DNA from 3 places in the Actinacidiphila sp. bgisy144 genome. Region 2 is predicted to be linked to each of the others. Evidence: riboswitches for the same ligand, from Rfam matches in the RefSeq annotation. Region 2 holds a riboswitch; each other region holds the start of a gene.
What was found. Region 2 has a riboswitch for cobalamin ahead of AC3EVP_RS05890 (ABC transporter substrate-binding protein). Riboswitches for the same ligand answer to the same signal wherever they lie in the genome.
Positions count from the first base shown of each region.

Region 1: linked by a shared signal. The riboswitch ahead of metE (5-methyltetrahydropteroyltriglutamate--homocysteine S-methyltransferase) and the one ahead of AC3EVP_RS05890 (ABC transporter substrate-binding protein) in region 2 are both predicted to bind cobalamin.
Region 3: linked by a shared signal. The riboswitch ahead of AC3EVP_RS13150 (cobalamin biosynthesis protein) and the one ahead of AC3EVP_RS05890 (ABC transporter substrate-binding protein) in region 2 are both predicted to bind cobalamin.

Region 1 covers NZ_JBYIRM010000044.1:10,912-13,153, forward strand. The annotation lists gene AC3EVP_RS33515 (MFS transporter) at 1-980, shown strand, start outside; cobalamin riboswitch at 1,076-1,294, shown strand; gene metE (5-methyltetrahydropteroyltriglutamate--homocysteine S-methyltransferase) at 1,470-2,242, shown strand, end outside.
Region 2 covers NZ_JBYIRM010000004.1:33,914-36,155, forward strand. The annotation lists gene AC3EVP_RS05885 (FecCD family ABC transporter permease) at 1-30, opposite strand, end outside; gene AC3EVP_RS05890 (ABC transporter substrate-binding protein) at 27-1,100, opposite strand; cobalamin riboswitch at 1,120-1,325, opposite strand; gene AC3EVP_RS05895 (TetR/AcrR family transcriptional regulator) at 1,468-2,196, opposite strand.
Region 3 covers NZ_JBYIRM010000009.1:49,925-52,166, reverse strand. The annotation lists gene AC3EVP_RS13150 (cobalamin biosynthesis protein) at 1-901, opposite strand, end outside; cobalamin riboswitch at 1,013-1,144, opposite strand; gene AC3EVP_RS13145 (SDR family oxidoreductase) at 1,254-2,177, opposite strand; gene AC3EVP_RS13140 (SDR family oxidoreductase) at 2,193-2,242, opposite strand, start outside.

The DNA of each region.
Region 1 (2,242 bases), on a different contig from region 2:
TCGGGGTGCCGATGGCCGCGTGGATCGGCGAGCACGCCGACTACCACCTGCTCTTCTGGATCTGCGCGGCCGGCGGCGCGCTGTCGGTGCTCGGCACCTGGCTGCTGCTCAGCGAGCCGCCCGGGCGCTCCACCGGCCGGCTCGACCTGCCGGGCACCGTGGTGCTCGCCGGCGGCCTGGTCTGCCTGCTGCTGCCGCTGAGCCAGGCGTCCAGTTGGGGCTGGTCGTCGCCGACCACGATCGGCCTGCTGGTCGCCGCGGCGGTGCTGCTGGCCGGGTTCGTGGTCTGGGAACGCCGCGCGGCCTCGCCGCTGGTCGACGTCCGGGTCAACGCCGCGCCCGCGCTGCTGCTGACGAACGTCGCGTCCGTCTGCGTCGGCTTCGCGCTGTTCGCCACACTCATCGGCACCGCCTCCTACGTGGAGGCGCCGCGGGTGACCGGCTACGGCTTCGGCTCGTCCGTGGTGGTGGGCGGCCTGTGCCTGCTGCCCAGCGGCGTGGCGATGCTCATCCTGTCGCCGGCCTCGGCGGCGATCACCAACGCGGTCGGGCCGAAGATCACCCTGGCCATCGGCGCGACCATCGTGGCGGCCGGCTTCGTGGTGCGGATCGCGCTCACCGGCCACCTGTGGGAGATCATCCTCGGCACCAGCATCGCCGGGGCCGGCACCGGTATCGCGTACGCGGCCATGCCCGCGCTGATCAACCTCGCCGCGCCGCGCTCGGCCCTCGCGGCCGCCAACGGCCTCAACTCGCTCTTCCGCTCCGTCGGCAGCTCGCTGGCCAGCGCGGTCGGCGGCACCCTGTTCGCCTCGCAGGTGATCGTGCTGGGCGGCCAGGCCATACCCTCCCTGCACGCCTACCGGCTGCTCTTCGGGATCTGCGCGGGCGCGGCCCTGCTCGGCGCCCTGATCGCGCTGACGGTGCCCACCTCGCCGCAGGAGGAGGAAGCCGCGCAGGCGGAACCGGTACCGGCCTGACGTTCCCCGCCTGATGCTCCCCCGGCCGGGTGGAACACCCCGGCCGGGAGCGCCGGGACGGGAAAAGGGGCGGCCCGGCGGCACCCGCGCGATCTATGCTGGCGGGTGCAGCTGGTTCGCCCCTGCCCGCCAGGCAGGCGCGTCGCAAGAGGGAACCCGGTGGGAATCCGGGACTGCCCCGCAGCGGTGAGTGGGAACGACCGCCGTCAGACGCACTGGGTCCGCCTCGGACCTGGGAAGCGACGGCCAGTAGGTGTCTGCCCCCGGCAGGCGTGCCCGCGAGTCCGAAGACCTGCCCGTTGCCCGTACGCGACCGTTCGCGTGCGGAAGTCCCGGTGACCTCGTGGGCGGGTCGGCGTACATGGGCAGGCAGGTGGACGAGCGCGCGCCGTCGTCGGTGCGCCGGGTCCGTACCGGTCCGGTGTGCCGCCTTCGCACCCTCGTCCCGTCGCCGGGATGCCAGGGAGACATCTCGCGAAGGAGAGTTCCGTGTCAGCGAAGTCCGCAGCCGCGGCAGCACGGGCCACCGTGTACGGCTACCCCCGCCAGGGACAGCACCGGGAACTGAAGAAGGCCGTCGAGGGCTACTGGAAGGGCCAAGTCGGCGCCGACGCCCTCCGGCAGACCGCCGCCGGCCTGCGCCGCGCCAACTGGCGGCAGCTCGCCGGGGCCGGCCTCCACGAACTGCCCACCGGCGACTTCTCGTACTACGACCACGTGCTCGACACCAGCGTCATGGTCGGCGCCGTGCCCGAGCGGCACCGCGCGGCCGTCGCCGCCGACCGGCTCGACGGCTACTTCGCGATGGCCCGCGGCACCCAGGACACGGCGCCGCTGGAGATGACGAAGTGGTTCGACACCAACTACCACTACCTGGTGCCCGAGTTGGGTCCGGACACCGTCTTCCGCGCGGACTCCTCCCAGCAGGTCGGCGAGCTGCGCGAGGCCCTCGCGCTCGGGTACGACGCGCGGCCGGTGCTCGTCGGCCCCGTGACCTACCTGCTGCTCGCCAAGGCCGCGCCCGGCGCGCCGGCCGGGTTCGAGCCGCTGTCCCTGCTGGACCGGCTGCTGCCGGTGTACGCGGAGGTGCTCGCCGACCTGCGGGCCGCCGGCGCGGCGTGGGCGCAACTCGACGAGCCCGCCCTCGTGCAGGACCGCACGCCGGCCGAACTGGCCGCGGCCGAGCGCGCGTACCGGTCGCTGGGCGGCGCCGCCGACCGGCCGAAGCTGCTCGTCGCGTCCTACTTCGACCGGCTCGGCGA
Region 2 (2,242 bases):
ACGCGTACGCGTACGGTCCGCGGCCGTCACGACGCGGCGGGCAGCGCGGCCAGACCGGCCGCGACCCGGGCCGCGCCGTCCGCCAGGAGCACGCCGGGCGTCGACTCCGAGAACGGCACGACGACGAACGCGCGCCGGCGCACCGCGGCGAGCCGGCTCAGCACGGGGTCGTGCTCCAGATAGGAGATCTTGGCCGCGGCGCTGTCCCAGCTCGCGTCCGCGAGCACGATGGCGTCCGGGTCGGCGGCGGCCACCTGCTCCCAGCTCACGTTCTGCCAGCCGCCTTTCAGGGTGCCGAACACGTTGTGCGCGCCGACCGCGTCCAGGACGGTCTGCGGTCCGCCGTGGCCGGCCCCGACGTAGGGGGACTTGGTGCCGGAGTCGTACCAGAGCACGTCCAGGCCCTTGCCCGCGCCCTGGGCGGCCAGTGCGGCCAGCGCCGTCTTCTGCTGCCGCTCGATCGCGGCCGCCCGCTGCGGCACCCCGAAGACCGCGGCGATGTCGGCGAGTTCGCCCCACACCGCCTCGAACGACGCGGTGGGCACCTGCTTCGCGTCCGCGCAGCCGAAGGGCGACAGGTAGGAGCCGATGTGCTCGGCGGCCAGCTCGGCGCGGGTGCCGGCGACCTTGCCGGTGAAGGCGCTGGTGTAGGAGGCGTAGAGGAAGTCGGGGCGCGCGGCGAGGAGCTTCTCCTTGGACGGGTACTCCTTGCTGAGCACCGGCACGGAGTCGTAGGCGGCCTTCCACTTCGCCGGGATCGTGTCGTCGAGGTAGGCGGTGCCGGCCATCCGCGACTGGAGGCCCAGCGCGAGGGCGACCTCGGTGGCGCCCTCGTTGAGGGTGACCAGCCGCTTCGGGGGCGCGGCGACGGTGGTGGCCACGCCGCAACTGCGCACGCTGACCGGGGCGATGCTGCTGCGCGCGGTGGCGGAGGACGCCGGGCCGCTCGCGGCGGGCGCCCCCGTGCAGGCGGCCAGGCACCCGGTGGCCAGCAGGGCCGCGGCGGCGGCCGGCAGCCGTAGCGGGCGGGTGCGGGCCCGGGCGCCCGGGCGTATGAGACGGCTGATATGGCGGAACGGGCGCAGGGCGCTGCTCGGCACGTGTACTCCAAACCCTCGTGGAAGATGTCGCGCCGTGGCCGGTCTCCTGGCTTTCGCGTCGACGCTCCACGGCCGGCCTTCCCAGGCGTCCGTTGCCGGTCCGCCCAGTGGCCCCGACCGTCGTGGGGACGGTCGGCGCAGGGCCGCGGAACTCCGCGACTACAGTGGCGAGGGCCGCACCGGCTTCCGACCGGTTTCCCGTGCACCACGGCACGCGCACGCTACCAAACGCGCCGCCCCGCCCGGCCGGCCGGATCACGGGGCGCGGAGGGCCCGCACCGGCGCGGGGGCAGGGCCCGGTGCCAACGGCCGCGGCCCCGCCCGGAGTTGACGGGAAGGGCCGCGCGAGGGGAGTGCGGAGCGGAGGTCAGGACGGGCGGTCGGTGCCGTAGCCGTGCAGGAAGGCGTCGACGGCGCGGGTGACGCAGTCGCGGATCTCGGCCGCGCCCAGCGGCGGGCTGCCGTGGGGGCGGATGGTGATCTCCGAGGTCACCAGGGCGATGAAGTGCACGGTGGCGCGGGCGGGTTCGGGGATGCGCAGCAGCCCGGCGCCGGCGAGCTGCTCCAGCCGCCGGGCGACCTCCCGCTGGACGCGCTGCGGCCCGGCCTGCTGCCAGGCGTCGATCACGGCGGCGGGGAAGTGCTGCACCTCGGCCTTGATCTGCCGGATCATCGCGAAGTGCTCGGGGAACTGGGTGCGCTGGCCGACGAAGGCGCGGCCGAGCGCGAGCAGGTCGGCGCGCGGGTCGGTGCCGGTCACCTGCTTCTCGACGGTCGCTACGAACGCGTCCGCGACCTGCCCGGCGCTGTCGTGGACCACGTCGGAGAAGAGCTGGTCCTTGCCCTCGAAGTGGTTGTAGATGGTGCGCGTGGACACGCCGGCCTCGGCGGCGATCGCCTCGATGCTGGTGCGGCTGTAGCCCTCGCGGCCGAAGACGGTCCGGGCGCCCTGGGTGATGGCGTCGCGCTTGCCGGCCCGCCCGCCGGTTCGGGCGGGGCCGGGGCGCTCCGGTGCCGCCTTGCGGGCGGGGGCCGTCGGTGGGGTACTCAGGGGAAGCCTCCGATACGGGTCGTCGTCCGTTGCCCAATTTACCATGCACGTTGTACTTTACTTTGAGGGCTTTCCGTCAACCCGCCAGAGG
Region 3 (2,242 bases), on a different contig from region 2:
CGCCCAGCGCGAGCGCGCCGACCCGGCGGGACAGCCGCACCGCGCGCCCGATGTCGGCCGGCCGCGGCGGCCGGAACCCCGCGCCCAGCACCGGCCGGTGCTCGACCCGCCCCCCGTACGCCAGGGTGCCGCCCAGTCGCACCCGCAGCGCCCCCGCGAACGCGGCCTCGACCGGCCCGGCGTTGGGCGAGGGGTGCCGCGGCCCGTCCCGGCGCGCGGTGGCCAGCGCGCTGCCCGGATACGGCCCGGCCAGCGCGGCGAGCAGGGCGGTCAGCCGCGCGCCGGGGTAGCCGGCCGCGTCGTCCAGCCGGGCGGCCGCCCACCCGAAGCGCAGGTGCCGCGGGGAGCGGTGGCCGACCATCGCGTCCAGCGTGTTGGCGGCACGGAAGCCGACCAGCCCGGGCACCCCCGCGAGCCCGCCCCACACCAGGGCGCCGACCACCGCGTCCGAGGTGTTCTCCGCGACCGACTCCACCACCGCCCGCGCCAGCGCGTCGGCGTCCAGCGCGGCCGGGTCCCGCCCGCACAGGTGCGGCAGCCGGTCCCGGGCGGCGGCCAGGTCGCCGGCCTGAAGCGCCGCGCCGATCGTGCGGGCCTCCCGGGCGAGCGAAGTGCCGCCCAGCACCGACCAGGTGGCCGCCGCGGCCAGCGCCGCGCCCAGCAGCGGGCGGCGCCGGGCCGCCCGCTCGGCGACGGCGGCCGCGGCCACCGCGCCGCCCACGCACAGCGCCGCGTACGCGCTGCCGGCGCCCCGGTCGTCGCGCCACATCCGCTGCTCCAGGGCGCCGGCGGCCCGCCCGAACCCGGCCACCGGGTGGCCGCGGCGCGGGTCGCCGATCAGGAGGTCGCCGAGGAAGCCGAGTGCGGCGCCGTACGCGTAGGCACGGTGGCGGCCGCTCATGCCGCGGATATCCGGGTACCGGCGGCCGCCAGGGCGGGTGCCGCCTGCGTGCAGGGCATGGCGAAGTCCTCACTCAGGGTCCGCGCCCTGGCTCGACGTGACCGGCGGTGAGAGTCTCCTGGCTCCCGGATCAACGCACTCCCGGGCCTTCCCGCCGGCGTGCGCCGGCCGTGGCCTCCAGCTTCGGGAGTGCACTCCCCGGTGACAGTGGCGGGACCGCGTCGGATTCGCACCGACTTCCTCTCCTGCCGCCGCATTGCTCCCGGCAGTTCACCACGCCCGGAGAAACCCCGTCAACCGGGCCTGCCTGCGGCTTTGCGGCCCCGCGCCGGCAGGTGGGCGCGCGGCCGGCTCAGAGGGAGGCGTGCTCGGGAAGCAGCTCCTGGATGCCGATGCGGTGGTAGAACTCCGCGCGGATGCGGTCGCTGACCGCGGACACGACCTCGCTGCCGTCGCGGCTGGGATCGATGTGGGTGCGGAACGGCCGCTCGCCCTGCGGCAGTCCGACCACCCGGACGATCTCGTCCGCGACCTCGTCCACGGTCCGCCCCGCGGGGAAGAGGTCGGTGAGCGCCTGCGCCATGGAGTCGCGCACCGCGCCGTACGCCTCGTCGTACGCGGTGTCCCGTACGGTGTCGGCCGGCCGGGCCGCGTGGGCGAAGTGGTTGGTGCCCGACGGGTAGGCGCCCGGCACCACGATGACGGTGTCGATGCCGAACCGGACCAGCTCGGCGGCGTAGCTCTCGGCCAGTGCGTCCATGCCCGCCTTCGCCGCGAAGTACGGGGCGAGGAACGGCGGGTGGCCGCCGCGGGTGGAGGACGACCCCACCCACACCAGCAGCCCCTCGCCCTGGCGGCGCAGGTGCGGCAGCGCGGCGCGGTTGACGCGCTGGGTGGACAGGACGTTGGCGTCGTAGAGCGCGGCGAGCTGTTCGGGGGTGAACGCCTCGGCCGGGCCCAGCGCCATGTGGCCGGCGTTGTGGACGACCACGTCCAGCCGGCCCTGCTCGGCGGTGACCTGCTCGATCGCCGCGTCGACTGACGCCTGGTCCTGCACGTCCATCTCGATGCCGCGCACGTCCACGCCCTCCGCCTCTGCGTACGCGGCGAGTTCGGCCACGCGGGGGGCGTTGCGGTCGGCGGTGGCGCGCATGCCCGCGTAGACGGTGTGCCCGGCCCCGGCCAGGAAGCGGGCGGCGAGGTTGCCGATGCCGCTGGAGGCGCCGGTGACGACGATGACCTTCGGACCGGTGCGGTGTGTCGTGGCTGGTGTCATGGCTGTTCCTGCCTCCTAGATGATTCCGCCGTTGGCGCGGACGGTCTGGCCGTTGACCCAGTGGC